DNA from 3 places in the Paenibacillus sp. NMA1017 genome. Region 2 is predicted to be linked to each of the others. Evidence: riboswitches for the same ligand, from Rfam matches in the RefSeq annotation. Region 2 holds a riboswitch; each other region holds the start of a gene.
What was found. A riboswitch is a leader RNA that binds a small molecule or an ion and turns the genes downstream of it on or off. The one in region 2 is predicted to bind glycine.
Positions count from the first base shown of each region.

Region 1 (10,960 bases), on a different contig from region 2:
GAAGCCCGATAGGATAACATACTGGCTGCATAATTGCTCAGGCAGCGAACTGCAATAGCAGCAATAACAATGACCGTCATAGATAGAATCAGCTTACGAGTCACTTGTCCTTCCCATGCCTGCTGCATAACAAAGGCCATAGACAACACAGCGGCTATACTCCCCAAAAGACCGATCCACTGCACTAGCACACCCAACACGATATATTTCCGAGAATGTTCCACTAGGCTGAGCAGACGGCTGTCGACCATTTTAGATCTTTTTTTTGGAGTAGGTGCAGGTGAAGATGATGGCGTTATTTCTGCTGCAGCGTTTCTCACTGTTCCGATTCGGAATATAAAGTAATAATATTTAAAAAGGATGACCAAGACGATGAGCGCTTTGCCCCACACATTAGGGGTGAAAATAAAACCTGTAATCAGCATCGCTGAGGCTAAGCCCAATGTCGTGATTTTCGTAGACAGCTTCAACGACCTAGTTTGAACAAAACTCTCTAGATGCTTTTGGTACAGAGAGGTATTCGAAAACCATTGGTGAATCCTTTCGGACCCCCGCATAAAGAAAAAGGTCGCTAGCAGCAGAAACGGTGTAGTCGGTAGCAACGGAAGCACTACACCAATAACTCCAAGCGCCAAAAATAAAAACCCTAAGGTAATATAGATCGGTTTCACTATAATCCTCCCTAATAGTTATAATAGTAATGATTTCATTTTATAGATAATGATAATCATTATCAATATAAACAATTTAAGCAGGTTGTTATGTGATGTAAATCACGCATATAAAAATCCTCTTGAATCACATCTCTACAGAACACGTTAGTGTTGATGTGGATGCTTTGTCTTCAAGAGGATTATCGAAAGTTGATGTTAATTATACGTTGTTTTATGAATTTATAATATCATATTGCTCCAATATCTGCCGATGTAACGGATGATCTGCGGTTATGGAAGTATAACGCGTCAGCGCCACACCCAGTCCTTCGCTACGAATCACCTGCTGAAGCTCGACTGCCTCGGGGTCTTCCGTAATATCAAATTTGCAGGCAGCAGCCATTCCTAACGCCAGATGATCCGTCGGGATGCCATACTCCTGCGCTTGCAGCGCGGGACGTACAAGACGATCATTGGGAGACAGCTTGCGCAACGGCGAACGTCCGACCCGAGTAACATCGTCTATTAGATTAGGGTTGCGGAAGCGATCCAAAATTTTAGAGATGTACTTCCTATGCTCCCCTTGATCCAAACCGAAGCGCTTCACAAGCACCGCTCCCGTTTCCTCCAGCGACCCTTGTATCGAATCCACCACCTTGCTATCCTTCATGGCCTCCTGAATGGTAGCATAACCTGCAGTATAACCAAGATAGGCTGCCACGCAATGCCCCGTATTCACCGTGAACAGCTTTCGTTCAATATAAGGCTCTAGATCCTGCACGTACAGGATACCTTCGATTTCTTCATGCTCAGGTGCCATTTGCGAACGATCCACAACCCACTCGTAAAATGGTTCTACCTGCACATGTAGCGGGTCCTCGTGGTGCTGGATCGGCACAATCCGGTCTACAGCAGCATTTGGAAAATACACCGCAGCCTCAGCCTTGGCACGGGTCGCCTCATCCAATAGCGCAAAAACATGCTCTTTCAGTTGTGCGCTGCCTCCGATTGCATTTTCACAGGCAATCACATGCAGCGGCCTTGCTCCTCGCTCTACCCGCCGCTTGATTCCCTCCGCAATGCCTGCTGCAATGTGCTTGAGGATGCTGACACCTACTGCGGTCGTTACGAGTTCAGCGTGGTCTACTGCATCGGCTACAGCCGCTGCATCCTTGCCGTCAATTGCCGTCACATTCGTGACCAGCTCCGTATCCTTTGTATCATTGGCTAACTCTACGGTGTATTGTTTACGACGACGTAACTCGGATACAAGGGTGTCGTTAACATCTGAAAAGACAACCTCATAGCCTGCACGCGACAGAATCAATCCGATAAAGCCGCGACCGATATTTCCTGCTCCAAAGTGGACGGCTCTCATAGCTCCAGCTCACTTTCGAACAGATCTATAATTTCCTGTGGGGTCACCGCGTTGCGAAGTATATCCATATTTTCTTCCTCCGCACACACCACAGCGATACTCGTCAAAATCTCCATATGATCGCCACCTTGTGCTGCAATGCCGATCACCATGTATGCTTTTTCTTCCCCAAAATCTATGCCTTGCGGGAACTGAACGATGGAGATGCCTGTGGATTGAATAAGCATCTTGGATTCCTTGGTGCCATGTGGAATAGCCAGCCCGTTCCCGATATAGGTGGACACGATCTCCTCGCGTTCCAGCATCTTGTCAATGTACTCACTTGAAATATGCCCTGCATCCAGCAGGATTTGTCCAGCCATACGAATCGCCTCATATTTGTCTTTGGCGGTTGCGTTCATTTTTACTTTGTCTATCGTCATAATACTCACGGTAGGTTCCTCCCTGTCCCTAATTTACTGTGGAAAAATTCAGCCAGCTCACTCGATATATAATTGACAATATGATCCCTGCTACCGTGTTCCAGTAGCGTAACCATGTCTTCCTGCAAGAGTAATGCACTAATCTCGCTCAATACCTCCAAGCTTTCTCTCGGCAGCTCACGAGGTCCCAACATGAGCAGCACGCATTCTACCTGTTCGCCTGTATCCGCCAACAGCGGCTCTGCCAGCTTATACAAGGTAAGCGAAGGCTTGCGAATATAGTGGCTGCGCGTATGAACTAAAGCAATGGAGGTATCAGAAATCACCTGACTACCTTGGCGCTCTCTTTCCATGAGCTGTGCAGCAACCGCAGAAGGCTCTGTAACATTCCCCCGCCCCGCCTCCAACATGCATATCGCCTCTACGGTCGCCGCCATATCCATCCCCTGATTTTCCAGCGAATACACTTGAAATTGCTGTACAATGTGTACAATTTCCTCGAGACTTTTCCGTAGACCGGTAAGCCACTCCATGTCCTGGCCGGGCAGAACAGCCTGTTCCTGCTGATGATCATTGAGATCATGGAGTGTAATATGCTGGATGAAATGACGCAGACGGTCACTCTCCTCTTCTGTCAGCAGCGGGCTGATCTTAAGATACCGATCTGGTTCAAGCGGTAGCTCTACTGTCGAAATGATCAGATCATAATCCTCCTTGGGAATCCGCGCCGCCTCGTACCATGAAGCCCTATCCACAATTTTGATCTGTGGCAGCTCTTTGGCGAGCCTTGTTGCCAGAAGTCTGGATGATCCAATGCCGCTCGTGCAGACTACAATGGCCCGCACCTCCCGCCGTAATTGTCGCAGCCGCTCCAGCGAAGCGCCGAAATGCATGACGAGAAATCCGATCTCTTCATCAGGCACTTTCATTTCTGTCATGCTCGCCGCTGCCTTTTTCACTGATTCGAATAAGCTGCTGTAATCCTTGCGGATTTGCTGAAGGAGAGGGTTACGAATTGGCCTGCCTTCCTTCAAACGTTTGAATACCGGAGCCATATGAGCAATCAGTCCTTCACGCAGAACACGGTCCTCTTCCAATGGTGTGCCTGTCTCTTCCTCCACACGGCGAATCAACTCATGAACCGACTCCAACAGTACAAGATCATCCAACGGTAGTAGTCGGGTAGAGTGATCCTCGGCATCACGAAACAGCAGCCTGAGATAAGATCGTTCCGGCTCCGGAAATTCAATATCCAGCGCCTCTGACAACTCCGTGCATATGCGTTCCACCATAGCTGTGCGAAGCATGATATTTTCATCCGAATCTGTTTTTAAATACGAGAGAAGAGAATCCATAACATACCCGAGTCGTAGGCGTGCCAGCGAAACACAAATTTGAATCAGCAGCTCCATATACTTGCTTTCGACCATGTTTTCCAGCCATTTTTCATGGGGTTGCCAGAGGGCCTTTTCCACGATCAGCAGGTTATCTCTGCCAATCATCTCCAGCAACTTGTCGGCAACACGGGTTACAGGACGAAGTTCTTCGCGGGCTGAAAACAGATCGGATTCATCCAAATATTCGAGAGCCAGCTCGGAAATCGCCCGTCTTTTGTCTGTCTCCCGCCCTGTAATCTCGACCCCGTACCCCCGTCTGCGCACAAGCATGAGTCCACGTTCGCCAATCCAGCCTTGCAATTCGTCCAGATCATGACTGACCGTAGTTACCGTGACTTTCAGATCTGAAGCCAGCGCCAGCAGCTTGATCGGCTCCCGTGTATCCAGCAGCATGCAGAGAACCACGATCTTTCTCTCCTCAGCCGAATATTCGTCTGACTTCGTATGCAACAATTGCTTTCGCAGGCATGCAAGCTGAGCTGGGTCAGCATCTATACCAATACCGATCCCTGACTTTTTCTCCAGCTTCACCTCATGAGCTGCCAGCCAATGCTCGACTGCGCCCAGTTCCCGATGAACCGTCCTTGTGCTGACATTGATCTTCGTGGCAATTTCCCCGGCCGTAACCTCTTTGGACTGCTCCAGAAGATATTCCACGATGTCACGTTGTCGTTTCGTAATATTCATAAGCGCATACCGTTCCTTCCCAAGCTCATCCCTCCAGCAGGAGACGTACACTGCATACAGTCTGCCTGACTACGACGGGGATTAAGAATCGGATTGCAGACGTTCAACCAGCGCTTCGTATTCAGGGCTCTTCAGAAAATTGTCAATGGAAATGTGCTCAGCATTCGGAGCTACTGTTTTAGCCCGGTCTGTCAACGTTTTTTGCGTAATGACAATATCCGCATCCTGTGGAATTTCACTGATTGCCGTATTCGTAACTGTCACGCCTACACCCGCCTGCTTCATTTTTTTGCGTAAAATTGAGGCTCCCATAGCACTTGAACCCATACCTGCATCACAGGAAAAGACAATCTTGTTCACTTCGGATTTATCCTTGAGTGTTCGATCTGCGACAATCTCGGCAGCACGATCAGACTCGTGGTTATCTTCCATTACAGTGGCGTTAGCACTTGCACTCTTGCTTTGATTTTTCATATCTTGCAGGCGGGATGCAGCTTCCTCCAGCCCCTCTTCTTGTTGCTTACCAGTCTTGAGTAACACTGCGGCTACAGCAAAGGATACGACCGCAGCAGCGATTACCCCGCTCAGCATTGGCAAATATCCGCCTTTTGGCGTCATTAGAAAATAGGCGATGATGCTGCCCGGTGAAGGAGCAGCAACCAGTCCGGCACCTGTCAACATGAAACAGAAGGTCCCCACAACGCCCCCAGCTATAGCTGCAAGAATCAGAATCGGCTTCATCAAAATATAAGGGAAATAAATTTCATGAATCCCGCCGAAAAAATGAATAATGACCGCTCCAGGAGCCGACGACTTCGCAGAACCTTTACCGAACAGACAGTAGGCCAGCAAAATACCGAGCCCCGGCCCAGGATTCGATTCAAGCATGAACAGTACGGATTTCCCTGTTCTTGCAGCTTCCTCCAACGCAATCGGACTTAATACTCCGTGATTCAGCGCGTTGTTTAGAAACAATACTTTTCCGGGCTCAATAATGAGGTTGACAAGCGGCAATAGCCCTGCGTTCACGAGGAACTGTACCCCTGCCGACAACACTTGACTGATCATTTGTACAACCGGGCCGATCGCCACATGGGCAAGCAGTGCTAGAATGGCACCGATAATCCCGGCCGAAAAATTATTGACCAGCATTTCAAAGCCTGATCTGACTTTGCCTTCAATGGCCTTGTCGAACTTCTTCAATATCCACGCAGCCAGCGGACCAGCTACCATCGCGCCTAGGAACATCGGGATATCGGCCCCCACTATGACACCCATCGTCATAATGGCACCGATCACACCGCCACGCTGTCCGTGAATCATCGTGCCCCCTGTATAACCGATCAGCAGCGGCAACAAATAATTTTTCATCGGGTCAACCAATTGTGCAAAACCCTCGTTCGGGAACCATCCGGTCGGAATAAAGAGTGCCGTAATCAACCCCCACGCAATAAAGGCTCCCATATTGGGCATAACCATACCGCTAAGAAAACGGCCAAAACGCTGTACGGCGACACGAGTGCCTCCTTTTGAACTTGACTTTGCGTCCAATGTACTCATATTCAAATCCTCCTTGTAGGTAAGCATCACTACCTTTTCTTAAAATTCATACTAAATGACAGCGCTGTCTTCATCAACGAAATGAAAACGTACTTTCGTCATGAATGTTGATGACAACATTTAAATTTAAATTATCCGGGAAGGTATTATACCTGCATAATTCTTCTTAATATGACCTATAGCTATAGAAATTAGTCGAAAAACCGTGCTGGATTATGTATGATTCTTATATGGGGACAACCCTCTACATCAGAATAAAACACGTAATTACGTTTTCAAAAAAAGACAAAAAAATAGCCGCTACGTCAAATCATAGCGACCATTTTATACAAAAATCGAGCAAACTAACGATGCTCTTTTTCAATTAAAAATCAATATAACATCCGAATAACACGCTGTTATTTCATGCTGCATTGCTCCATTTATTACTCCGAAATCAACTGCTCATACTGATCCGCAGACAGTAGCTTGCCCAATGCTTCCTCCACATCTTTATCCATCTCTACTTCGATCATCCAACCTTTTTCATAGGGAGATTCATTCACTAGCTCAGGCGTACTTTTCAGCGCTTCATTCACTTTTAATATGGTTCCCGTCACCGGAGCAAAAAGGTCGGATACCGTCTTCACCGATTCAATCGTACCGATCTCCGCTCCCTGCTCAATCGTTACTCCCGCCTCAGGTAATTCTACAAAAACAATATCACCCAGTTGATGCTGTGCAAAGTCTGTAATACCAATCCGCACCGTTCCATTCTCTGTCCGCTGAACCCACTCATGTTCGTCTGTATACCAAAGTTGCTGCTTTACTTCACCCATCCTGTTCCCCTCACTTCCATATGAATAAAATCGCTTTTGCTCACCTGTATTAGACAGATTAAGATTATGACAACAAGAACACTCATGTCAATAATACTAACAAAAATACTTCATATCACCTCATATAGCGTACTATATAAAAATATAATGGCTTATAACAAACGCTTACATATCCTTATTTATATATTAAATGTTTTTTCTATTGTTTTTGATGACATTTTTATTGACATTTTGAATGAATTTGCGTATTAATGGTTTATAGCAAATGCTTTGGGAAACACCCCGACAACTGCAAACGCGGATGAACGCGGAGGGAGAGACTGCCAAAAAGATTCGCATAGCTGTTGCCGCTTGTGAGACAGTTGTGCACGCGAATCGGATCAAGTTATTATCTGCAAAGCCAGGTAATATACCGTTGATCCCGAAGGTAGCGCCGAAGGAGTAAACCTGCATTGCAGGTGAATCTCTCAGGCAAAAGGACCTCTGCCGGACGCATCTCTGGAGAGCATTCGCTATTGGAGCGGATCACCCAAGGGGAAACCCGGTACATACCGGGGTAACTTTCTGGTATCAAGGACAGAGCTGAAAAAAGAGTGTAGACTGCCGTCTATACGTCTTTTTCGGCCTGTCTTTTTTGTTTAGCCGATCACACCGGATAGGAGTGGAAAAATGACTAATTTGCGAAGAACACCGCTATATTTGTCCTACGGGACGCAGTCTGGGGTTCGTTGTATTGACTTTGGCGGCTGGGAGCTCCCCGTTCAGTTTAGCGGCATTCAAAAGGAGCATGAGGCCGTCCGGCAACGTGCGGGTTTATTCGATGTATCGCATATGGGTGAGTTTTTGGTTGAAGGCAAAGAGGCCGAGGCTTTTCTACAAAGGGTGACCACGAATGATGTCAGCCAGTTGGAACCAGGTCAGGCACAATATTCACTCCTTTGTTACCCCGATGGAGGTGTAGTAGACGACCTGCTTGTTTACTGCAAAGGACCGGAGCGCTACATGCTCGTTGTGAACGCCTCTAACATTGATAAGGATTGGGATTGGTTACTTCGTCATGTACCTGCATCCGTTCACATGGAGAATGTGTCTGATGCGATAGCATTGCTGGCGTTGCAGGGACCGGAAGCAGCACGTATTGCCGCAGCCGTGGCAGATACGGATATTACGAATCTGGCATCTTTCCGCTTCCATGAGGACGTGCCATTGTTCGGAGCAAAAGCTCTCGTCTCACGAACCGGATATACGGGCGAAGACGGTTTTGAATTTTATGTACCTGCTGCGGAAGCACCAGCCGTATGGGAGGGTTTGCTTCGTTCCGGTGAGTCGTATGGGCTGGTTCCCGCTGGACTTGGTGCCCGGGATACACTACGCTTTGAGGCTCGGTTGCCGCTGTACGGACAGGAGTTATCTGCCACGATTTCACCACTCGAAGCCGGTCTGGGTTTCTTCGTCAAGCTGAATAAAGGAGATTTTATCGGTAGAGAAGCACTTCAGCGTCAAAAAGAACAAGGGATTCCTCGTAAATTGATCGGGCTGGAAATGATGGACCGCGGTATCCCACGCGCCCATTATCCGGTATTCGCAGAAGGTCAACACATCGGTGAGGTCACAACGGGGACTCAGTCGCCCACCTTGAAGCGTAATTTGGGCCTCGCCTTGGTGGACAGTCGTTTTAGCACCCTCTCCACACCGTTGGAGGTTGAGATTCGTGGCAAACGCCTACGTGCCGAGGTGGTGGCAGCACCCTTTTATAAACGCCCACGCTGATTTTAAACTCTCTTCATTTCCATAAAGCATACATGTCATATATGAACTTCCGGGTTTCTCCATCTCACGCTTTTTATTAGCTCATTTACGATTAAATTTTGCTTTTCGAAAGGAGCCAGAACCTATGAAGCAGCATCGTTATCTCCCTATGACTGAACAGGATCAAACCGAAATGCTGCGTGTGGTCGGTGTATCATCCATTGATGAATTATTCAGTGACATTCCAGAGGCCATTCGATATCAAGGGGAACTCCCTCTTTCTTCTCGACTCGATGAGAAAGCCTTAACCCGCCACTTGGCCGAGCTGGCCGGACACAATGCCAATACAGACACACATGCCAGCTTCCTTGGCGCAGGAATTTATGATCATCATATTCCGTCCGTCATCCAGCACATCACTTCACGCTCGGAATTTTACACAGCCTACACCCCCTATCAACCGGAAGTAAGCCAAGGCGAGCTACAAGCGATTTTCGAATTTCAGTCGTATATTTGCGAATTGACGGGCATGGCTGTAGCTAATGCCAGCATGTACGACGGAGCGACTGCACTAGCGGAAGCGGGCTCACTGTCCGCCGCAGCTACCCGCCGTAAACAGCTTATCGTATCGAGGTCCGTCCATCCAGAGGCACGCCAGGTATTGGCAGCCTATGCACGCGGATTGGATTTGGACATCGTAGAGATTGGCTGTTCGGACGGCGTAACGGATGCTGATGCGTTAGCGGCGGCCGTATCGGAACAGACCGCGGCTGTTTTGGTCCAAAGCCCCAACTTTTTCGGAGCCGTGGAAAATTTAAAGCCGATGGCTGACCTCATCCATGCGCACAAAGGTCTTTTGGTCGTCAGTGCCAACCCACTGGCACTTGGCTTGCTGGAGACACCCGGCAAACAGGGCGCGGATATTGTGGTAGGGGACGCGCAGCCACTTGGCATTTCCTCTTCTCTCGGCGGTCCGACTTGTGGATACTTTGCCGTTTCTCAGGCACATATGCGCCGTATCCCCGGCCGTATTGTGGGTCAGACCACAGACCGCAACGGTAAACGCGGCTTCGTGCTGACCTTGCAAGCGCGGGAACAGCATATCCGCCGCGAAAAGGCCACCTCTAACATTTGTTCCAATCAAGCGTTGCTAGCTTTATCTGCATCTGTATACTTGTCTGTCATGGGTAGACAGGGGATTCAGGAAGTAGCCGAGCTAAATTTGCATAAAAGCCGTTATGCTTTAGAACAATTGCTGAGCTTGAAGGGCGTAACTGCCTCGTTTAACGCACCGACCTTTAATGAATTTGCCATTAGACTGCCTAAGGGTACGGATATGAGCAAACTCCAGGCCGAGCTGCTAGGTGCTGGATTTATCGCTGGCTACGATTTGGGCCGGGACTATGAGGAACTTGCTGGTCACATGTTGATTGCCGTGACGGAGCAAAGAACCAAAGAAGAGATCGACCAATTTGTACACACCTTGGGGGGATTGCTATGACACACACCGGACAGGATCAGAAACAAGGGCTGTTGAAGGAACACGATCAAGCGCTCATTTTTGAATTGAGCCGTCCGGGTCGCATCGCCTATTCCCTTCCCGAGTGCGACGTTCCCCGTCGCCCGGTGGCAGAGCTTTTGCCAGATTATGCGCTGCGCAGCGAACCTGCGGCATTACCCGAGGTATACGAAGTAGACGTTATTCGGCATTATACCGCCTTGTCCCGGCGCAATTTTGGCGTGGACAACGGATTTTATCCGCTCGGCTCCTGTACGATGAAATACAATCCGAAGGTGAATGAAGATATCGCCCGATATACAGGCTTCGCCAAAATCCATCCATACCAGCCCGAGGATAGCATCCAGGGTGCCATGGAGCTACTACATACGCTCCAAAATGATTTGGCTGCGTTAACGGGCATGGATGCCGTCACGCTTCAGCCCGCTGCGGGCGCCCATGGCGAATGGACCGGGCTGATGATGATTCGCTCATACCACGAAGCACGTGGTGAGCGACGTACCAAGGTGCTCGTGCCGGATTCGTCGCACGGAACGAACCCCGCCAGCGCAACCGTCGCGGGCTTCGAAACAGTCACCCTTCCTTCCACCCCTGAGGGGCTGGTGGATCTGGATGCGCTGCGTCAAGCCGTAGGCAGCGACACCGCTGCGCTCATGCTGACCAACCCGAACACGCTTGGGCTGTTCGAGAAGCAAATCACTGACATTGCTGCCATCGTGCATGACGCGGGGGGGCTACTCTACTATGACGGAGCGAACTCCAACGCCATCATGGGGA
Region 1 covers NZ_JBZXYR010000004.1:326,843-337,802, forward strand. The annotation lists gene AC5ELV_RS13595 (DUF454 family protein) at 1-671, opposite strand, end outside; gene AC5ELV_RS13600 (mannitol-1-phosphate 5-dehydrogenase) at 886-2,031, opposite strand; gene AC5ELV_RS13605 (PTS mannitol transporter subunit IIA) at 2,028-2,462, opposite strand; gene AC5ELV_RS13610 (BglG family transcription antiterminator) at 2,459-4,537, opposite strand; gene AC5ELV_RS13615 (PTS mannitol transporter subunit IIBC) at 4,619-6,097, opposite strand; gene gcvH (glycine cleavage system protein GcvH) at 6,523-6,915, opposite strand; glycine riboswitch at 7,310-7,408, shown strand; gene gcvT (glycine cleavage system aminomethyltransferase GcvT) at 7,585-8,685, shown strand; gene gcvPA (aminomethyl-transferring glycine dehydrogenase subunit GcvPA) at 8,810-10,165, shown strand; gene gcvPB (aminomethyl-transferring glycine dehydrogenase subunit GcvPB) at 10,162-10,960, shown strand, end outside.
Region 1: another riboswitch for glycine. It lies ahead of gcvT (glycine cleavage system aminomethyltransferase GcvT); the one in region 2 lies ahead of AC5ELV_RS15585 (alanine/glycine:cation symporter family protein).

Region 2 (10,960 bases):
GAGTGGAGGGATTTGGGGACGTGGGATTCGTTGGTGCGGGAAGTAAGTTCGAAGCTAAGTGGTCCAGGATATATCTCAGAAGCTTCACATGACTCGCATATCATCAATGAACTGGAGATTCCGGTCAGTATCTGGAATGTCCCTAACATTATCGTCGTTGCTGGTCCAGATGGCGTGCTGGTTACGGATCGACAGTCGTCAACTGGAATTAAGGATATGGTGGCGGAAATTGAAATCGGTCCGCGTTTTGAGGAGCGCTTCTGGGGGAGGCAAACGGTATTATCCCATCAGCAGGCAGCAAGTGGATTGCAGACAGTGACCAAACGCGTGGTCATTTCAAACGGGAGATTTATCAGCTATCATGAGCATCAGTTTCGTAAAGAAGTTTGGACCATAGTTTCTGGAACCGGAAGTGTCTCTATCAATGGCGTGACACAGACAGTCAGCCCTGGTGAGGTCATCGTCATAGAACCCGGTACAAAGCATTTTATAGGGGCAGTAGAGGGAGATTTAGAATTCATTGAGTCACAAATCGGACATATTGTATCCGAAACGGATATTATCCGATATGAATTTCCCGATTCGATTGACGGCCATACTGTATGAATTGTCTACAACATAGGGACTGATAGATACGAACGAGGTTTATTAGATGGCAATGAAGAGTAGTAGGAACTATTTTTTATTAGAGCTTAGATGACCTGTACATTCCTAAAAAAAGGTATTCATGCGATATATGGATGAATACCTTTTTTTGCATAAACATTTCTTTGTGTTTGTAATGAAATGAATAGAAAAGAGAGTTATAAAATAATTTTCTTGGAAGTCAGCCACTCTTTTACGGCGTCCGTACTGAGGTCCCTTTTAGGCGTCCATTCTATTTTATCAACCAGCTTGCCGTTTCTGAATTCTGCAATGGTGGGGGTGTATTTAACGTTGTAGTCCTCTTTGAATTTATTCCATTGGGGCTTGTCCTTATGGATTTTGTGAACGTTCAAAAAAGTGATTTTAGAGCCTAGATTATACTGCTCAATCATCTTGTTAAAGTTAGGCTCAAACCGATTGCAATCGCCACAACTCGGTCTGCCAACATAGATAAATACACTTTGATCCTGTTGAATCAAACTCTTAAAGCCATCAACTGTAACCGCATTCAAGTGGTCATATATTTCGGGGTAATTGCTTTTGCTCGCTTGGATTTCTTTGTCTTTTTGTTGAACAACCTGCTCCAGGTCTTGAAATTTAACTACAGCTGAAATAGCTATACCAATGACAAGTAACACAATCACACTTAACCCGGCGATATATCCTTTTTTCACAGAAATCCTCCTTTTTTTACATTCTTACACTTACAATAAATGATATTTCCATTTTTCGCTGTAACACTTGTCTCATTATGGTTAAAAAAAGAAGCCTTCCATTGGGAAAGCTTCTTTAGTCAGCATTTTGCATAATTCGATTCCCAACGCTTGTAAGTACAGTATATAGACGAACTAAAGCGTTTCGATCTATATACTGCTGATTTGAAAACGCTCTGGGATGTATGCAAAATGCTCTAGTCTGAAAATTAAATGTTAGACCACAACAGTCAACAAGTAATCCTCACGCTTCACTTCAGTTTCCATTGTGTTCAACACATCCAGGTATTGAGCGGAATTTGTTACGATAATTGGTGTAGCCGTAGTATAGCCTGCCGCCTTAATTTGCTCGATATCAAATTCAAGCAACAGTTGTCCTTGCTTAACCACATCGCCTTCCTTGACGCGCTTGTCAAAGAATTGTCCTTTCAGCTTCACTGTATTCACACCAACGTGAATCAGAATTTCTGCTCCGTCATTGGAAGTAATACCGATGGCATGTCCGGTCGGGAATACGGTCGTAATCGTTCCATTGACAGGAGATGTCAGCACACCTTCTGTAGGATCAATGAGGATTCCTTTCCCCATAGCACCTGAAGCAAAAGCTACATCAGAAGATTGTTCCAAAGGCAACACTTTACCTTGCAGTGGGCTTACGAGAATTTCTTTCTCGATTGCCACTTCTTTCTTTATAGGTGCAGCTTCTGTTTTTGCAGTTTCTTCTTTTGGATCATCAAAGCCTAAAACCATAACCAACACAACTGCGAGTACAAAGGCAACGAGTAAACCGATGACTACCCACAAGAATCCAGCTCCAAAATATGTTGGCAGCGCCAGTAAACTAGGCAGGGAGAAGGATTTTGCAGTCGCTCCGCCAGAAGCGATAATAGCGCCCCCAATACCACCGGAAATACAAGCATAAATGAAAGGCTTTTTCAATTTTAAAGTTACACCATAAATCGTTGGTTCAGTAATCCCGAATACAGCTGCCAGTGTAGAGGAACCAGCCAAAGCCTTCATTTGAGTATTCCGTGATTTCAGGAATACCCCCAGTGTCGCACCTGCTTGAGAAAGTACGGCAGCTGTAAGCATTGGAAGCATCGTGTCATAACCCAATGTTGCAATATTCGACAGCATGACCGGAACGAAGCCCCAATGTACACCGAAAATAACAAACACTTGCCAGAATGCACCAGCCACAGCCCCGGCGATTAATGGACTTAAGTTGTATACCCATGTAAAACCGTTTGCCAGGCCTTGACTGATCAGGTTACCTATTGGACCAAAGGCAAGGAATGTTAACGGAATAACGACCAGTAGTGAAAGCATCGGTACGATAATGTTTTTAACCGATTGATGGATAAAGGAATTGAACCAGCGCTCTACATAGGACTGTACCCAGACCGCCAGAATAATGGGAATGACACTAGAACTATAATTAATCAGAATAATTGGAATACCTAGGAACGCCAATCTTTCTGGGTTACTTACCGCCGCTATAACTGCTGGATAGACCAGAGCTCCGGCGATTGCCACCGATACAAAGGTGTTTGTCTTAAATTTACGGGACGATGTAACAGCTAGAAATACCGGAAGGAAATAAAATACGCTGTCCGAAGCTGCGTTTAGGATCATATACGTACCGCTTTTATCATTAATCCAATGAAGCGACAAAATTAATGCCAAAATCCCTTTGAGCAAACCTGCTCCGGCTAGAGCGCCCAAGAGAGGAGAGAAAATGCTGGAAATGATATCGACCGCTTTGCCAAGGAAATTCGTTTTTTCTGAAGATTCTTCCTTTTTGGCATTAGGATTGTCTGCATCCTGCAAATTCGTTTCTGCCATCATATGCTCAAACACTTGACCTACATTGTTGCCGATGACCACTTGAAACTGGCCGCTGCTTTCCACTACTGTAATGACACCAGGGGTTGCCTCCAGTGCGGCTTTGTCTGCTTTGGTACGATCATTTAATTTAAATCTCAAGCGTGTAGCGCAATGGAATACCGAATTGACATTCTCTTCGCCACCAACGAGGGTCACTATTTTTTTAGATAGTTCTTTATCACTCATATTCAGAACTCCTTATGGGTTATTCTTGCTACTGATAGGGTTTACTGTTTACATCTGTTGCTAAGATGCGCCGGCGTGCATCTTTTTAAACTCGTAAACAAGAAAAACCTAAACTCGTGGTGAAAACTACGCACTCTCTCCTATAGAGGAACGTCGATTTCACCATCAGTTTAGGTTTTGCCTGCCTTACCAGTCACAATCCATGAACGATGAGGGGTATGAAGTTGTTAGTCTTATATGTTATTACGCTCAGTTACCCGATGAATATGGATAGTTAGATATACGTATTCATCCTTGCTTAAATATTGATCGTATGTTTTTTCCAGATACTCATTGATCTTTTGGGCACAAGCAAAAGCTTCGGTATACGTCTGCTTCACCTGGTTGTACAAAAATTCTTCGCCACTGTGAATGACTTCTTTGCGAATCACTCGCATCGCAAAATATTGCAAATGTGTCAAAAATCTCGAATAGCTAAAAGAAGACTCATCCAGCACAATCCCGTAATGGTACGTAATAATGTTCAAGATATGTTGGACGATCTCAGTCATTTTCAGCGTAGATTTCATTTCGTTACCGTCGATTCGTGCATTCACCATATGCAATGCAATAAATCCCGCTTCATCTTCGCCCAATTTTACTCCGAGCGTATTTTCAATTTTTTGGAGAGCATCCAGTCCAACTGCAAATTCTTTTTTGTAAAAGCGTTTAATTTCATACAGCATCGCGTTTTGGAGTGCCAGTCCTTTTTCTTGCCGTTGTATGGCAAAATGAATATGGTCGGTCAATGTTAAATAAATATTATCACTTAACTCTGTATCCAGCACTTCTGCTGCATGGGTTACAATTTCATTCACGACCTCCAGATGAGATACAGGAATATCGTTCAGCAGCTCGGTTAGTTTGGCCGTGAACTCGTTTTCATTTAACATGAAAATCTTATCTATTTTATCATCATCGACTTGATCGCCAGCCACCTTTTTGAAGGAAATACCTCTTCCCATCACGATGACCTCTTTGCCTTTATCGTTTTTAGTCAATAGGACGTTGTTATTGAGCACCTTCTCAATAATCATTGAAGTTCCCCCTCCCATCCTTTACCAATAAAAAATGCCTAAGCACAATTCAATACTATTGTTAGCAATAGCACTCAATTGAACTCAGGCATTGCCCGCATCACCGGTCACAATCCTTCGATATAGTGCTATTGTAGCACAAAAAAAAGCGATTTCAACATATTTTATTCTGTTTCGACAAAAAATATTTCATATCAAGGCCCTTTTGCCTAATTTGCAAGTACATCGTTACCTTACGTGGTCGTACGTTCAATGAGACTGTATTCTAACGAATGAAGCTCCATTTGGCGTCCAATCAGCTGAGGGGAAAGCATGAAAAAGGCATTTTGTGCTTGAGCCATGATAGGATTTTGAATCGTTGTAATCCCCAATGTATGCGCCAGCTCCGTGTTATCGAAACCAACAATCGCCAGATCCCCCGGTACATTCAGCCGTTGTCTGCGTGCTTCACAGAGAATGCCCACTGCTACATAATCGTTAGCACATAAAATAGCCTCTGGGAATTCGTTCCGACGCTGTAACAAATCCCTTACGACCTGTTCGCCATCACGGATATTATAAATAGAAGAGTGATTCCAGTGTTGCAACACTGGCAGATTGTGCTCACTCATGATCTGTTCATAGGCTCGTTGTCTGCTATGGGTATTGATGCTGCTCGGACGGCCAAAAGCATTGGCTATGCGAGTATAGCCTTTTTGTATCAAATGCTTGAGCGCTAACATATATCCTTCATACTGATCCATAGCAACGGAGCGAATATCGGTATGCTCCATTCGTTGCCACGACACGATCGGGCCATATTTGCAATAGGTACTCAAAAAATTAGTATCATTCACACAGGAAATGATGACCAGCGCATCGACTCTTTTTCTTTTTAAGTCCTCAAAGGCTTGAAGCTCTTTCTTTTTGTCTTCTCCTGAAGTATAAATAATGGTTTGAAATTCATATTGGCCCGCTACTTCTACAAAGCTGTCCAGAAAAGCGAGAACAATTTCATTAATAGTTGAAGTAATGATACCGATCTGAAGCGTCTGACCCTTGGATAGAGAAATGGCATTCCGATTAGGAACATAATCTAATTCCTGCATGATTTTCAAAATCTTAGTTCTTGTTTCGTGACTGACATGGGGGGACTGATTTAATACTCTGGATACCGTAGCTTTGGAAAAGCCCGCCAGTTTTGCAATTTGATCAAGATTCGACATGGTGCTTCTCCTCACATAAGAAAAAAATACTTGACATGAAACGCGTTTCAACGATTAGGATGCTTATGAAGGCATTACGTTTATTTTAAAGCATCCGTCAATGCATTTCAAAGGAGAACGGTTACCGTTAGGTATTGATTCACATTTGCAGCACTTGATGGGATTACTTGGCCAAAGTAAAAATCTTAAATATGGAAAGAGGTTCTTATACCATGACGAAGGCGCTAAAAGGATTTCCGAAAAACTTCTTGTGGGGCGGGGCAACTGCAGCCAACCAATTGGAAGGTGCTTTTGACGTAGATGGAAAAGGATTGTCCAGTGCGGACATGATTGCCTATGTACCCAAAGCGGAACGTAAGAACGATCACGCTATAGAGATTTCGTCCGAGCGACTCGAAGACATTTTGGCAGGCAAAGTCAATGCCCGTTTTCCAAAACGTGAAGGTGTGGACTTTTACCACCACTACAAAGAAGATATTGCATTGTTCGCTGAAATGGGCTTTAAGGTATTTCGTATGTCCATTCACTGGGCGCGGATTTTCCCGAATGGGTATGATGCCGAGCCGAATGAAGCAGGATTGCAATTCTACGACAATGTATTTGATGAGTTGCGCAAGTATAATATTGAGCCCTTGGTAACATTGTCACATTATGAAACACCGCTAGGTCTGACTCAGAAGTATAATGGCTGGCTGGGACGCGAAGTCATACAGCATTACGTCAATTATGCCGAAACGGTGTTTACACGCTATAAAGATAAAGTGAAATACTGGCTGACCTTTAATGAAATCAATGTAATGACCATGAGCCCATTTACCGGTGGCGGTGTGGTTATTGACCGTGTAGAAAACAAACAACAAGCGATATATCAAGCATTGCATCATCAATTTGTAGCTAGTGCACTGGCGACCAAACGAGGACATGAGATCATCCCGGGCGCTCAGATCGGCTGTATGCTGGCACGTATTGAAAGCTATCCACATACGTGTAACCCAGAGGATATACTGAAAGCCCAGCATGAAAATCAAATGAACCTGTTCTTTACGGATGTGCATGCTCGTGGGGAATATTCCAACTACATGAACCGTTATTTTGAAGAAAATAATATTGTGATACACACAGAGCCCGGCGATGCCGAAATTTTGAAAAATAACACGGTCGATTTTATCTCATTCAGCTACTATATGACCTTGACCGTATCTGCAGGTCCAGAAGGCGAGAAAGCAGCAGGAAACCTGATTGGCGGCGTGAAAAATCCGTATCTGCAGTCCTCCGACTGGGGATGGCAGATCGATCCGATCGGCCTGCGTGTTACGCTGAATACGTTTTATGACCGCTATCAAAAGCCGCTGTTCATCGTGGAAAATGGCCTAGGTGCTTATGATAAGGTAGAAGAAGACGGCTCGGTGCATGACACATATCGTATTGATTACTTGCGTCAGCATATTGCCCAAATGAAGGAAGCGATTGCCGACGGTGTTGATCTGATTGGTTACACCAGTTGGGGCCCTATCGACCTTGTGAGCATGTCTACTTCCGAAATGTCCAAGCGCTACGGATTTATTTACGTTGATCTGGATGATGACGGTAACGGAACGCTCAAACGCTCCAAAAAGGACTCTTTTAACTGGTATAAAAATGTGATAGCAACCAATGGTGAAGAATTGTAATTCCATATCATCTCGGGCGGGTATAGCAGAGGACATCCTAAGATGCAATCTGCTGTACCCGCTTTTTTGATAGACACAATAATATTTCAAAGGGCTTCACAAACTTTTCACTTGTAATAAGCTGAAAGTTTTCTGTATAATGAATAAAAATTTCATATGTCTGGTTGATGTTTGCGGGAGATGGAACGAAAGTTCCGACCGAAGGGGCAAAACTCTCAGGTGCTTAGGCTGATTACAGCAACAAGCGGGGACCGTAAACGGACAGAACTCTGGAGAGACCCTTAATTGGGCGCCGAAGGTGCACCGCAGAGAACATCTGCTTAAACTCTCAGGCAAAAGGACAGAGACGCGAATAACCTGTGACAGGGAATGCCCTAGGCTTTTTTATGAGCTATTAGAGGCGGAAATCTGCACAAGATGGTTGTATTTTTTCGTGCCTTTAACCTCTCCAGGAGTCGAATCAGCGGATTTGACTCTTTTTTGTTTTCTAATATGCTGGAGGAGCGGGTTGAAATGAATTTGGTACATGTGTTAGAAGCGATTAGTAGCTGGATATGGGGGGCGCCTCTCATCATTCTTGTCATGGGAACGGGGTTGTGGCTGACCATACGTTTGAAGATGCTGCAGGTATTCCGCCTGCCCCTGGCGATCAAGCTGATCGGTAAGGCCCCGAATGAAGGCAGCGGGGATGTAAGTAGTTTTGCGGCTTTAAGTACGGCGCTTGCGGCTACAGTTGGCACAGGAAGTATTGTCGGCGTAGCGACAGCTATTAAGCTGGGCGGGCCGGGTGCCTTGTTCTGGATGGTCGTTGCAGCCTTTTTTGGGATGGCGACGAAATATGCGGAAGGTGTACTTGCGGTAAAATACCGGGTGAAAGATCGGAATGGACAATTTTCCGGCGGCCCGATGTATTATATTGAGAAAGGTCTTGGACGCCGTTTTAAACCACTGGCGATGCTGTTTGCTTTTTCGGGCATGCTGGTAGCGTTGTTCGGGATTGGAACGTTTCCGCAGGTCAAAGCGATTGTATCTTCGACCGAAAACAGCTTTGGCGTTCCGCCCATTGTAACGGCACTGATTATTGCGATCCTTACAGGACTTGTTACTATTGGAGGACTTAAAAGCATTGCCAAGGTATCGACGAAGGTCGTTCCTTTTAAAACAGGCTTGTACGTACTGATCTGTCTCATCGTACTGATTCGGTTTGCTGACCAGCTTCCTGCCGCAATCGCGCTGGTGCTTCATTCGGCATTTTCAACTACATCTGCAACGGGCGGATTTGCCGGAGCTACGATTATGCTGGCGATGCGAAGTGGGGTAGCCAGAGGTATTTTTGCCAATGAGGCCGGATTGGGAAGCGCACCGATTGCAGCCGCAGCTGCCAAAACCAAATGGCCTGCGGAGCAAGGGCTAATTTCCATGACAGGCGTGTTTATTGATACGATGGTTATTTGTGTGATGACTGGGTTGACGCTGCTGGTTAGCGGTGTGTGGAGCGGGCCTACCGATGCAGGCCTGATGACTCAGCAAGCATTTTCCAGTGCATTCCCGCTGGGGGCGGAGCTGCTCACCATCATTCTGATTATGTTCGCGTTCACCACCATGCTCGGCTGGAACTATTACGGGGAACGTTGTGTTGAATATTTGCTTGGGGTCAAGTGGATTAAACCTTACCGTTATCTATTCATCTTACTGGTTGCCGGGGGCGCGTTCATTAAACTGGATGCGATTTGGCTGCTGGCAGATATCTTTAACGCAATGATGGCTTTCCCGAACCTGATTGCACTGCTTGGCTTATCGGGAATCGTAGTTGCAGAAACCCGAACCTATATGGATTCTCTGAATTCTAGTAAGAAAAAGGGCATTCTTGCAGGTGCCGGTGTAGGGGCAGCTATTCAAGTAGAAGAAAAGGGGCAAACGGTTAATTTATAAATTCTAAAAGGGAGTGTCTTCAGCCATCATAGGCTTGAGGACACTCCCTTTTGAATGTTATAACGATGCGCGCAAAATTGCTAAAATATCTTCTTGATTCAGCTTTTTATAATTACCGAAGCCTCCGTATTCCATTTCACGGGCTGCAATGTTTGCGATTTTTTCCAGTTGCTCATCATTAATATTGTAATCGGCCAGGGTGGAAGGGGCACCGAGACTTGTCCAGAATGCACTAAGACGGTCAATACCTTCCAAGGCGATTTCTCTATCTGTTTTACCTACGGTGTCTAAGTCAAACATGCTGAGCATCAGCCGCTTCATACGTGCAGCATCCTGATCCACTGTATGTCTCATCCAGTTGGGGAACAGGATCGCCAGACCACCAGCATGAGGAATATCATATACAGCAGATAATGCATGTTCAATCGTATGCGAAGCCCAGTCCCCGAAGTAGCCCATTTGCAGTGTTCCGTTAAGAGCAATCGTTCCGGCATATAAAATCGTTTCACGATGCTCGTAGTTGTGCAAATCCCCCAGCAGCTTAGGTGCAGTTTCGATCACGGTTTGCAACACAGAAAAGCACATGCGATCTTGCAACGGTGTATTTTTAACATTGTGAAAATACTGTTCAAACACATGGCTCATCATATCCACCATACCATATACCGTCTGATCACGTGGCACAGAGAAGGTGTTTTTTGGATCCAGAATGGAGAATTTCGGATGCGTCACCGCGCTGCCCCATACGTATTTTTCGTTTGTTTCCCAGTTGGTGATAACAGAATCTGGATCCATTTCTGAACCGGTGGCGGCGAGTGTGAGGATGGTACCGAATGGCAGAGCCTGGGTTGGCATGTGCTTTTTGTTGATAATATCCCACACATCGCCGTCATATTCAGCCCCTGCTGCGATGGCTTTGGTACAATCAATAACGCTTCCGCCGCCTACTGCAAGTAAGAAGTCGATTTTTTCGTTTCGGCAAATGTCGATGCCCTTCTTAACGGTGGACAAGCGCGGATTCGGTTCTACGCCCGACAATTCATGAATGTTGAGATGTAGCGGCTCTAGCGCGTTTAATACCTGGTCATACAGACCATTTCGTTTGACACTTCCGCCTCCATATATCAGCAAAATATTTTTGCCGTAATTCAACAGCTCCTGCTGCAGTTCTTCAATTTGATTGTCTCCAAAAATTAATTTGGTAGGGTTATAATATGTGAATTTGTTCATCTGGAAAGTACCCCTCAGTTCATAGTTCATGTTCAAATCGTAAACCGCTTATCCTGATTGCCTGTTGGATACCTGACTTCATCATGTAAGCTATTTGAAATGACGATTGACCATTATACATGAAATGAATAAGGGAATTCAAGTAAATCTAATCTTTGACCGCTCCAGCGGCAAGATCGGAAATAAACTGGCGGCTAATGAAAAGAAACAAAATAATAAGTGGCAGTACAGCAAGCAGGGTGCCCGCAATGACCATCGCATAATCCGTATTGTAAATCCCGTTCAATTGTGACAGTGCAATCTGGAGCGTGAATTTACGCTCATCCGTTAAGACGATTAGCGGCCATAAATAATCATTCCAGGCTCCTATAAAGGTAAACGCGCCGAGAAAAGCGAACGCTGGACGTAGAATTGGC
Region 2 covers NZ_JBZXYR010000005.1:282,594-293,553, forward strand. The annotation lists gene AC5ELV_RS15555 (sugar phosphate nucleotidyltransferase) at 1-606, shown strand, start outside; gene AC5ELV_RS15560 (thioredoxin family protein) at 804-1,319, opposite strand; gene AC5ELV_RS15565 (beta-glucoside-specific PTS transporter subunit IIABC) at 1,575-3,431, opposite strand; gene licT (BglG family transcription antiterminator LicT) at 3,665-4,507, opposite strand; gene AC5ELV_RS15575 (LacI family DNA-binding transcriptional regulator) at 4,741-5,712, opposite strand; gene AC5ELV_RS15580 (glycoside hydrolase family 1 protein) at 5,925-7,382, shown strand; glycine riboswitch at 7,547-7,623, shown strand; glycine riboswitch at 7,642-7,736, shown strand; gene AC5ELV_RS15585 (alanine/glycine:cation symporter family protein) at 7,896-9,314, shown strand; gene AC5ELV_RS15590 (iron-containing alcohol dehydrogenase) at 9,372-10,544, opposite strand; gene AC5ELV_RS15595 (carbohydrate ABC transporter permease) at 10,693-10,960, opposite strand, start outside.

Region 3 (10,960 bases), on a different contig from region 2:
TTTCTTAGCAAATGGGCCGGCAGGTTGCGGTTGTGCCATTGCCCAGAATGGTAAAGTGTTGTATGAAGGGTATCATGGATATGCTGATCTGGAAGCCCGAAAACCAATCACTGAGGATACAGTGTATCGCTTGTTTTCCATGACAAAGGTTGTTGTCTGTGCGGCTGCACTTATGCTGTACGAACGTGGGCAATTTTTGTTGAATGAGCCTTTGTATGAATATCTTCCCGAATATCGTAATGCGCATGTATTCAAAACCGCTCCTAATGGATACACCTACGTGGATAAGGCGGAGAAACCCATTTTAATTAAGCATATATTCAATATGAGTATGGGTCTTCCTTACGCTTCCGAGTCTTCAGAAACAGGAAAAGCTATGCAGAAGGCGATTGCAGGATTAAAGGAAAAGCAGGGGAAATATGACCTGCGCACAGAAATTAAAGCGCTTTCTGAAGTTCCACTTGCGTTTGAGCCGGGAACACGCTGGTTATACGGATATGGACATGACCTTGTTGCAGGTCTTATTGAAGTAATTTCAGGTAAATCATTAGGGCAATTCCTAAAGGATGAAATATTTGATCCGCTTGGAATGAACAATACAGGTTACCGATATCGTGGAGATATTGAATCGCGGATGGCTTCCATGTATCAACGGATAGACACCGGAAAACTTGAGAAAATAGAGGGTTTCTTGGATGAATATCATCAGCCCGATGCTATATATGAAAGTGGAGGCGCAGGTCTGTATTCGACAGTTAAGGAGTACCTCACATTTTCACAAATGATGTCAAATGGCGGCACGGTAAACGGTGTGAACTTATTGGGTAGAAAAACCATTGATTTAATGCGTACAAATCATCTGAATACAGCTCAACTATCGGATTTCACCAATTCATACCATACAGGTTATGGCTATGGACTTGGTGTGCGCACGTTAATGGATAAAGCAGCTGGGCATGCAAACAGCTCGATTGGAGAATTTGGCTGGACGGGAATGGCAGGCACCTGGATTTCTATAGATCCAAGCGAACAATTCTCCGTCGTTTATATGCATCAGCTGGCCCCTAGTATGGAGGAATACCATCATTTGAGAGTTCGCGCAGCAGCTTATAGCTGTTTGTAAATGCGAGCTTGTGGATCTGTTGAGAAAAAACTCTTCACTATGCCTCTGAAGCTACACAAATTGTAATGTCTAATCTTTATCAGAAACGATCTAGTTAATAAGGACCAAATTTCCTTCGAAGCCTAAACTATTCTTTTCCATATGACGACATAAAACGTAGGTGTAAGGATTTTGCGAAATCCTTAATTTAAGTTTTGAAATGGGAGGGAATTAGATTTTGAAGAATAGATGGTCCGGTTTTCTGACGTTGGTCATCCTGATCTCAAGTTTTACATCATATGCAGGGTTTGCATTTGCTGCGGATGCGGTGCTTTCCAAGATTGTCCTTTCCTCTAACGAGGTAACTTTGCAACAGGGAGATACGGCTGCGTTGACGGCTACTGCTGTTTTTAGCGATGGGACAACCTCGAATGTAACCGTAAGCACGGATTGGAAAAGTGATAATACAGCTATTGCTACTGTGTATAATGGTACAGTTTCGGCCAAGGCTGAAGGGGAAGCCACCGTGGTTGCGACCTATAAAGAGAAGGTGCAATCGGTTCAGGTACATGTAACGAAAAAGGTTAAGGCGCTGACATCCAGTGTACAAAGCCTGAACTTGCGTTCAAGCGGTACAGGACAGGTTGATTTGACAGCGACATACAGTGATAACACAACAGCTCAGGTTTCGGGTGATGCTACCTGGACCTCGGATAATCAAAAGGTAGCCACAGTAGTAAACGGATTGGTTACCGCTCAGGGAGCAGGTACAGCCAATATTAAGGCCGTATATGGTCAACAGACCGTAACCATTGCTGTGCAGGTGGAGCAGGTTAAACGTCTCGATGTCAGTTCATCAGAGGTTTCTCTTTTACTGAAGGATACCGAGAAGGTTAAACTGACGGCGACGTTCCCTGATGGATCGGTACAGGACGTGACAGAGTCCGCTGAGTGGAGCTCCAGCAATGCAGCTGTGGCGGATGTACTGAAAGGTACCATTACCGGCTATAGCGCGGGAAAGGCGACAATTACAGGTAAATATGGCACGATGTCCGCTACAATTTCGGTGGATGTCGATCAAACGAATAAGCTGAAAGCCAGCGAATCCAATATTTTTCTCCGTCTGGATGAATCTAAAAAAATACAAGTTTCTGCCGTTTACCCGGATGGGACGGTAACGGATATCACAGATAAGGCTACTTGGACATCAAGCGATGAGAAGATTGCGACTGTGAATAAGGGAACGATTATGGCCATTGGAGCGGGTTCGGCTACGGTGACAGCTAAGTATGGAGATAAGACCGTTTCGATCAAGACAGATGTCGAAACCTCCAGATATCTGGATTTGAGTGAGGACAAGCTGAGCCTGAATGCTAAGGAATCCAAAAAGCTCAAGCTGACCGCAACGTATGTAACAGGTACGGAAGAAGATATCACAAGTAAGGCAGAGTGGAAGTCCAGCAATGAAGATATCGCTTTTGTCAGTGCGGGAGAAGTCACAGGTTATAAAACAGGTGAGGCTACGATCACCGCTTCTTATGGTGGCAAAACAGTTACAGCTACAGTTTCCGTAAATGTACCCGGTGATCTGTCTCTGTCCTCCAAAACGGCAACGATTGATATTGATGAGGACTATACTGCAACTTTGACGGCTACTTATGCGGATGGGCGTAAGGAAGATGTAACACAGGATGCAGAATGGGCTTCAAGCGCGGAAGATATTGCCTCTGTGTCCAAAGGAACGATTACGGGTAAATCCGCTGGTAAAGCGGTTATTACAGCGACCTATAATGGCAAAAAACTGACGATTAACGTACAAGTAGGCCTTGTAGACCGTCTGGAAACAGACTCGCGCGTAATTGCGCTTGGTGCTCAGGAAACGAAGCAGCTGAAAGTAACAGGCGTTAAGAGTGGCGGTACAAAAACAGATGTAACCAAGGACGCCACCTGGACAACTAGTAATGTAAAAGTGGTTGAAGTTAGCGAAGGTTTGATCAAAGCAAATGGTAGCGGTAAGGCAACTGTGACTGCTTCATATGGCAAGCAAAACATTACGTTTACGGTAGAAGTGGACGTAGCGCAAAAGATTGAAGCGGATGCAATCGCGCTATCGCTCAAATCTGGAGATCAAAAAACCATCGCGATTGTGGTTAAATCGAGTGATGGTAAAGAAAAGGACGTTACGACCCAAGCTGAATGGAAAACGTCTAATTATAAGGTAGCCACTGTTAAAAAGGGTCAGGTTACCGCGGTTAGCTACGGTAAAGCTAACATTCAGGCGAAGTTTGGCGGGAAGATAATCAGCGTACCTGTAGACGTTGATACGCTTAAATATTTGCAAACAGACGAAGTCGCATTGAATTTGAAGGCAGGACAGTTGGCTAAGGTAACGGCTACAGCCACGTATAAGGATGAGTCGGAGAAGGATGTTTCCAAACCGGCTGTCTGGTCCTCGTCCAGAATTATTGTTGCGACCGTCAAAGACGGTAACATTAAGGCACAGGGCAAGGGCAAAGCAGTAATTACTGTGAAATATGCAGGTAAAATGACGAAGGTACAGGTGACCGTTCAGTAAAAAAGAGAGCAAGCATACGTCCAAGGACGATATGCTTGCTCTTTTATTTTAAGGAGGCTACCGCTTATAAATTATGACTTATCCTTCTTGGTCGGTGTGTTGCGTGTAAGTGATTCGGTCAAACGCTTGCCAGTCGGCGTCTGGGCCAACCCGCCTTTGGCGGTCTCGCGATGCTTCGACGGCATCGCACTGCCGACTTCAAGCATTACGTCAATGACTTCGTCAGACGGAATAGCGCTGCGCACACCCGCCAAAGCCATGTCCGCTGCGGCAAGCGCAGTCACGGCTCCCAGCCCGTTGCGCACAATGCACGGGATCTCCACGAGTCCGGCGACGGGGTCGCAAATCAGGCCGAGCGTGTTCTTAAGAGCGAGGCCCACGGCGTGAACAGCCTGTTCAGGCGTACCACCGCGCAGCTCGACCATAGCGCCAGCGGCCATCCCGATAGCTGAGCCAATCTCAGCCTGACAGCCTCCCTCCGCGCCAGAAATGAAGGAGTTGTTGGCGATCACGTAGCCAATGGCTCCAGCGGCGAACAGGCCGTTCACCATATGCTCATCATCCCAGCCGAACCGCTCCTGTGCACTGATGAACACACCAGGGATAACCCCACATGAGCCTGCGGTAGGCGTGGCGACAATGCGCCCCATGGACGCATTAACCTCCGACACGGAGAGCGCATAAGCCATGGCGAGGGCGGAGGCATCACCGGAGCAGGTTTCCCCTGACCGCAGATACTCGGCCAGACGCTTGCCGTCGCCGCCCGTCAATCCACTGCGGGATACGGTGTCTTGTGTCTGACCGCGATGAACGGCTTCCTTCATGACTTCATAATAATCAGACATTTGGCGGAAGATTTCTTCCTCCGTTGTATTCGTCTCTTGTACCTGCTCTTGAATCATCAAACGGCCAATCGTGGTGGATTCTTCAGCGCATAAAGCGCTGATTTCATGCAGATGGCTAAACCTCATCGGATTCAGCTCCTTTTTTCAAATTAATCATCTTAATTTCATACATATGAGGTAAAGAACGCAGTTCTGCAATCAGTTCAGCTGGAGCAGAACTGTCCGTTTCAATGGCGGTGAGTGCTTCACCATCCCGGCCTTTGCGATCTACGTGCATATAGGCAATGTTAATGTGGGCCGCGCCTAGCGCTGAAGTTATCGCGCCCAATGTACCGGGCTTATCCGAGTGGAGAAGCACCAGCGTAGGCAGCTCTCCGGTCAGATTGACCCGGAATTCGTTGAGCTGTTGGACATGGATGCTGCCGCCGCCGATGGAGGAGCCCAGCAGTGTGCGCTGATCCTCGCCCTTCCACAACTCGAAACGGACGGTGTTCGGATGAGGCGCGGGTAGTCCGCTGACGGCGAATTCCACGGCCATCCCGGCTTGCTCTGCCCATTGCTCGGCATCGGGAATCCGGTGATCGTCCGTATCGTAATTAAGCAGCCCTGCGATGAGCGCCAGGTCTGTACCGTGTCCTTTATACGTGTCGGCAAAGGAGCCGTACAATGTCATGCGGGCACGGTCAGGCTGCGCCCCAAGCCAGTGCCGTGCAACGCGTGCGAGCCGAACCGCGCCTGCGGTGTGTGAACTGGAAGGTCCGGTCATGGCCGGACCGATAATGGAAAATACATCTTTGAAACGCATGGTGTGGCCCCCTGTATGTTCTAATACCATACTATATGGTATTTCCGCGTCTTTGCGCGGTTATGACGGTTGCTAATGCTGACGCACAATGTGAGCACAAAAAAGGACAGGATAAGGAAGTTTCCCTTATCTCTGTCCTCGTTACCTGAGAGTTTCGTGCGGTGTACTTACCGCCTTACCCCTTGGGTGGCTTGCGCTCTCTCCAGAGTTGCGTCAGATGACGATACATGGACCTGAGAGATTATCCGCCAGCCGGGTGCTGGCGTCTTGCTCCTTCGGTGCCGCCAGAGTGTAGGCTCCCTGGACAGACTCTCCCGTCATCTTCATTCGCGTATACCGTTCTACATGTCTTTCTTAGCGTAATGTATGCCGTGCTCGGTGTCAATCACAGGGTTCAATTTTTACATAAACGAGGATTTTGCAAAAACCCAATAAGCGACTTCCAATGAACAATATATAGATCGAAATGGCCTAGTTCGTCTAGATATTGCGCTTTGGAGCGACTGGAATCGAATTTTGCAAAATCCTGAAACAGGTGCGTTTCCAATAAAAAAGATTAAAATTTACATAATTATGGATAAAACCAGGAAGGAATTAGAAGATTGGCAGCTAATCTGATAAAGGACAAGTATATTTATGGAAATCATAGGAGGGATATTGACGTATGGTAAAAGGCTCACGGTTCACAGGTTCACGCTTAAAAGGGATGCTGCATCTAGCAGCAATCGTATCAATGCTGATCGGGATCTTCGTTCCATTCGGTCAGGTCAAGGCAGAGGGAGCATTGACAGTAGCCGAAGCACTTCAGCGCCAAAGCAGTGGAGGTACGGTGACGGTGGAAGGTTACATCGTCGGACATGCTACCGGATCGAAAACGGCTAACTTTTCTTCTCCGTTTGTGAATGATTTTAACGTACTGATTGCCGACCAGGCTAATGAACGTAGCACTTCTAATCTATTGGATGTACAGCTGACATCCGCGTACAGAGGGCAATTTGGGCTGTCAGGCCATCCTGAGCTGATCGGCAGCAAAATTCGTGTGACGGGTATACTTGGCGCCTACAATAATTTTGGTGGAGTGAAAAGCCCGAGCGCTGTTGAACTGGTGAACGGAAGCGAACCGGGGGAACCTGGTAATCCGGGCGAACCTGAACCTGGCAACCCGGGTCAACCTGGTACTACACTGCCGGATGGAAAAGGCAAAAAGGTGCTGTTCGATAATACGCACGCACAGACCGCTGGTGCAGCAGATTGGGTCATTGAAGGCGCCTTCTCCGACTTTGCCAATGGACTGCGTAATGTAGGCTTTACGGTAGACCAATTGAATCGTCCCATTCCTTTTACTTATGGAGAGCAGGCCATAACATATGACAAGCTGCGCCAATATGATGTGTTCATCATCGGTGAAGCGAATGTTGCCTTTAAGGCATCCGAGCAGGCTGCCCTGCTGCAATACGTGAATAACGGGGGGAGCGTCTTCTTCATCTCCGATCATTATAATGCGGACCGTAACAAAAACCGTTGGGATTCCTCCGAGGTTATGAATGGCTACCGTCGTGGAGCCTATACTAATCCGGCCAAAGGCATGACTGCAGAAGAAGCTGCATCACCGGCGATGCAAGGATTAACAAGCTCCGATTGGCTGGCGACCAACTTTGGCGTTCGTTTCCGTTACAATGCACTGGGCGACGTGAATGCTACCGACATTGTAGCCGCAGATCAATCTTTCGGCATTACCAAGGGTGTGCGCTCGATTGCAATGCATGCAGGATCTACGCTGGCTATTATTGATCCTACCAAGGCTAAAGGCATTGCTTATATCCCTTCAGGCACGAAAAAATGGGGTAATGCGGTAGACCAGGGAGTTTATAACGGCGGGGGCCGTGCGGAAGGACCTTATGCCGCTATCTCCAAGATGGGTCAAGGCAAAGCAGCGTTCATCGGTGATTCTTCCCCTGTAGAAGATGCTACACCGAAATATGTGCGTGAAGAAAACGGACAGTCGAAGAAGACATATGATGGTTTCAAAGAAGTGGATGATTCCACCTTCCTGGTACAAACGGTCCAATGGCTTGCATGGAAGCAGGACTACACGAAATTGTCTGATGTGGCAGGTTTGACTCTGGATCAACCAACGAAGCTTCTGCCATTCGAGGAGCCTGCGGCTTCCACGGAACCGCAGCCTGAGCCTTGGTCTGCTCCGGCAGCAGGCTACAAATGGTACGATCCTAGAACGTTCAAGTCTGGCTCCTATGGAGCAGCTTCATAATTATCGCCAGAAGCTCAATGTGAGTTGGTATTGGTTAGTCGTTTGATCCCTGCAGAGGGATCAGGCGACTTTTTTTGTGATGAAAATTAACCTATGGTTGGTTATTTCATTACATTTTGTGCCAGAAAGGCCGCGCTGCTGCTGGATCATTGATTTTTTAAATGATGTTGATAGCATAATCTTAATTGATATATCCATATACTGGTGATAGGATGTATTCAAATTATTCCGACAAAAACGGTATGTAATGTTCATGAAAGGTTTTAAACATCAAGCATGGTGAGAATAAGCGGGACAAGACCATGGAGAATGGAGGAAGCGCGCATTGAATACCGAACCCGTGTTGGAAATTAAAGGATTATCCGTATCTTTTCGCATCAAGGATCAATATCACCCCGCAGTCGACCATCTGGATCTGACGGTCAACCCCAATGAAGTGCTGGCTGTAGTCGGAGAATCCGGCTGTGGCAAAAGTGCGCTGGCACTTTCGATCGCACAACTGCATGACATGGAACGCACGCGTGTAGAGGGAGAGGTCCTTTTTAAAGGCACGAACCTGAACCGTCTTTCTTCAGGGCAAATGAATAAAATCCGCGGAGCAGGCATTGGCATGATCTTTCAGGACCCGCTGACAGCACTTAATCCATTGATGAGCATTGGCAAGCAGATTGAGGAAAATCTTGATTATCATACGTCACTATCTACGAAGCAAAAAAGGGAACGTGTGCTGGAGCTGCTGGAAAGTGTAGATATACCGAATCCTGTGCGTGTGTATGAGCAGTATCCGCATGAACTATCAGGAGGGATGCGGCAGCGTGTGATGATCGCGATTGCCATAGCTTGCCGACCTTCTCTTATTATTGCAGATGAGCCGACTACTGCGCTCGATGTAACGATCCAATCGCAAATTCTCGACTTGCTCAAACAGCTTCAACAGGAGACCGGGAGCGGAATTATCCTGATTACGCACGATCTTGGTGTTGTGGCAGAAGTAGCCGACCGCGTGGTGGTCATGTATGCCGGAGAAATCGTGGAGAGCGCTGATGTTTTTGAATTATTCAGGCATCCACAGCATCCGTATACGCGTTCTTTGCTTGCTTCTATGCCGGGATCGCATACCAAGGGGGAATCACTACATGTCATCGGCGGCATTGTTCCCTCATTACAAGATATCCCCCGCAATAGCTGCCGCTTTGCTCCGCGTATTCCCTGGATTCAGCAGAGAGTGCATGAAGACCATCCCCAATTAAATGAAATTTCACCTGGACACTGGGTCCGTTGTACATGTTACCAGCATTTTCATTTTGAAGACGAGGCAAAGGGGGAGGCTGCCCATGGCACTACTGGAGTTAAATGATTTGAGGGTCCACTATCCGGTACGTGGTGGTTTCTTCCAGCGTGTTATCGATCAGGTGAAAGCAGTGGATGGCGTGTCGATCAGCATTGAGGCAGGCCAAACATACGGGCTGGTGGGAGAATCCGGCTGCGGAAAGACGACGACAGGCAGGACGATCATCGGTCTAAATAAGCTGACAAGCGGACGGATTCTGTTTAAAGGAAAGGACTTTGCAGCTCTGAGCCGTAACAATCGCCATCCACTGCGTAGAGACATCCAGATGATTTTTCAGGACCCATACTCTTCGCTCAACCCGCGTAAGCGCGTATTGGATGTCATTGCTGAACCGCTGCGAAATTTTGAAAGGCTAAGCAGTGAGGAAGAACGAAGGAAAGTACAGACGTTGCTGGAAAAGGTCGGCTTGAACGCCGATGCAGCCTACAAATATCCGCATGAATTTTCCGGGGGGCAACGGCAGCGGATCGGGATCGCGCGTGCGCTGACATTAAACCCCAAGCTGATCATTGCTGATGAGCCGGTGTCGGCACTGGACGTTTCCGTGCAGGCACAGGTGCTTAATTTTATGAAGGATGTGCAACGGGAATTTAATTTGACGTATTTGTTCATCAGTCATGACTTGGGTATTATCCGCCATATGTGCGACCAAATCGGTATTATGTACCGGGGCCGTCTAGTGGAGCAGGGGAGCGAGCAAGACATTTATGAGCGTCCACAGCATCTGTATACCCAACGCCTCATTGCAACCATTCCCAATATTGATCCTACAAAAAGGCTGGAAAATGCTCGAAAAAGGCGAATGCTTTTATCCTCCTACAAAACAGAGCTACCCAAACATCTAGACGCGAGTGGAAAGCCGTTTGCACTAAAATCAGTAAGTCCATCCCATCAAGTCGCGCTACCATAAGGGGGTACGGAATATGTGGAAATTTACACTGCGTCGGCTGCTGGTTATGATCCCTCAACTTTTTGCACTGAGCGTGCTTATATTTTTCCTGGCTAAGGCTATGCCGGGGGATGCCCTGACAGGACTTATTACCTCGACACCCAATCTGAATCCGGCCGCACTGGAAGAACAGCGACAAAGACTGGGACTGAATGATCCGGTGTGGGTGCAGTATGGGAACTGGCTCGTCCAGCTTGCTCACGGGGATCTGGGCAAATCTTATGTACATAAAATTAGCGTTACCGATCTGATTGGCAGCCGTCTGGGGAACACGTTCTTTCTGGGCGTAGTAATTCTGGTTCTGACGTATCTGATCGCCATTCCGCTCGGCGTACTTAGCGGCCGTTATCAGCATAGTCTACTGGACAAAACCGTAGTGGGCTATACCTATCTTAGCTTTGCGACACCTTTATTTATACTCGCGTTGCTGCTGCTGTACGTATTCGGATTCAGGCTCGGCTGGTTTCCGACCAGCGGCAGTGTGGATGTAGGTGTGGAGCCGGGGACATGGTCATATTACGTGAACAAGTCGTATCATCTCATTTTACCAGCGGTTACAGGCGCATTGCTCAGTACAACGGCTACAATTCAGTATTTGCGCAATGAGGTCATTGACACACGACTGAAGGATTTTGTGAAAACAGCGCGTTCCAAAGGGGTACCTGAAGGTAAAATTTATTCCCGCCATATTTTTAAAAACTCTCTATTGCCGATTGCTGCCTTTTTGGGCTATGACCTGACGGGAGTAATTGCAGGCAATATTTTTCTTGAATCTATTTTCGGTTATCCGGGGTTGGGCCAATTATTTCTCCAGTCCATCACTCAACGGGATTTTTCAGTCGTGAACGCGCTGGTCATGATCTCTGGCTTCTTGGCACTATTAGGGACCCTTTTATCTGATGTCATCCTGAGCAAGGTCGATCCCCGCATTCGAATTGAATAGCGAACAATCTAGAGAAAGGGAGGGATTATGGTGTCTATACAGGTGGAGGAAGTCTTCTCGCCGGAAAGCATTCGTAAATCACCATCCAGTTGGTCTGTACTGCGTCGTGAGCTGGTGCGTG
Region 3 covers NZ_JBZXYR010000007.1:11,390-22,349, forward strand. The annotation lists gene AC5ELV_RS17280 (serine hydrolase domain-containing protein) at 1-1,123, shown strand, start outside; gene AC5ELV_RS17285 (Ig-like domain-containing protein) at 1,341-3,677, shown strand; gene sdaAA (L-serine ammonia-lyase, iron-sulfur-dependent, subunit alpha) at 3,749-4,648, opposite strand; gene sdaAB (L-serine ammonia-lyase, iron-sulfur-dependent subunit beta) at 4,638-5,327, opposite strand; glycine riboswitch at 5,539-5,654, opposite strand; gene AC5ELV_RS17300 (DUF6359 domain-containing protein) at 5,992-7,596, shown strand; gene AC5ELV_RS17305 (ABC transporter ATP-binding protein) at 7,922-8,953, shown strand; gene AC5ELV_RS17310 (ABC transporter ATP-binding protein) at 8,931-9,857, shown strand; gene opp4B (oligopeptide ABC transporter permease) at 9,871-10,839, shown strand; gene AC5ELV_RS17320 (ABC transporter permease) at 10,867-10,960, shown strand, end outside.
Region 3: another riboswitch for glycine. It lies ahead of sdaAB (L-serine ammonia-lyase, iron-sulfur-dependent subunit beta); the one in region 2 lies ahead of AC5ELV_RS15585 (alanine/glycine:cation symporter family protein).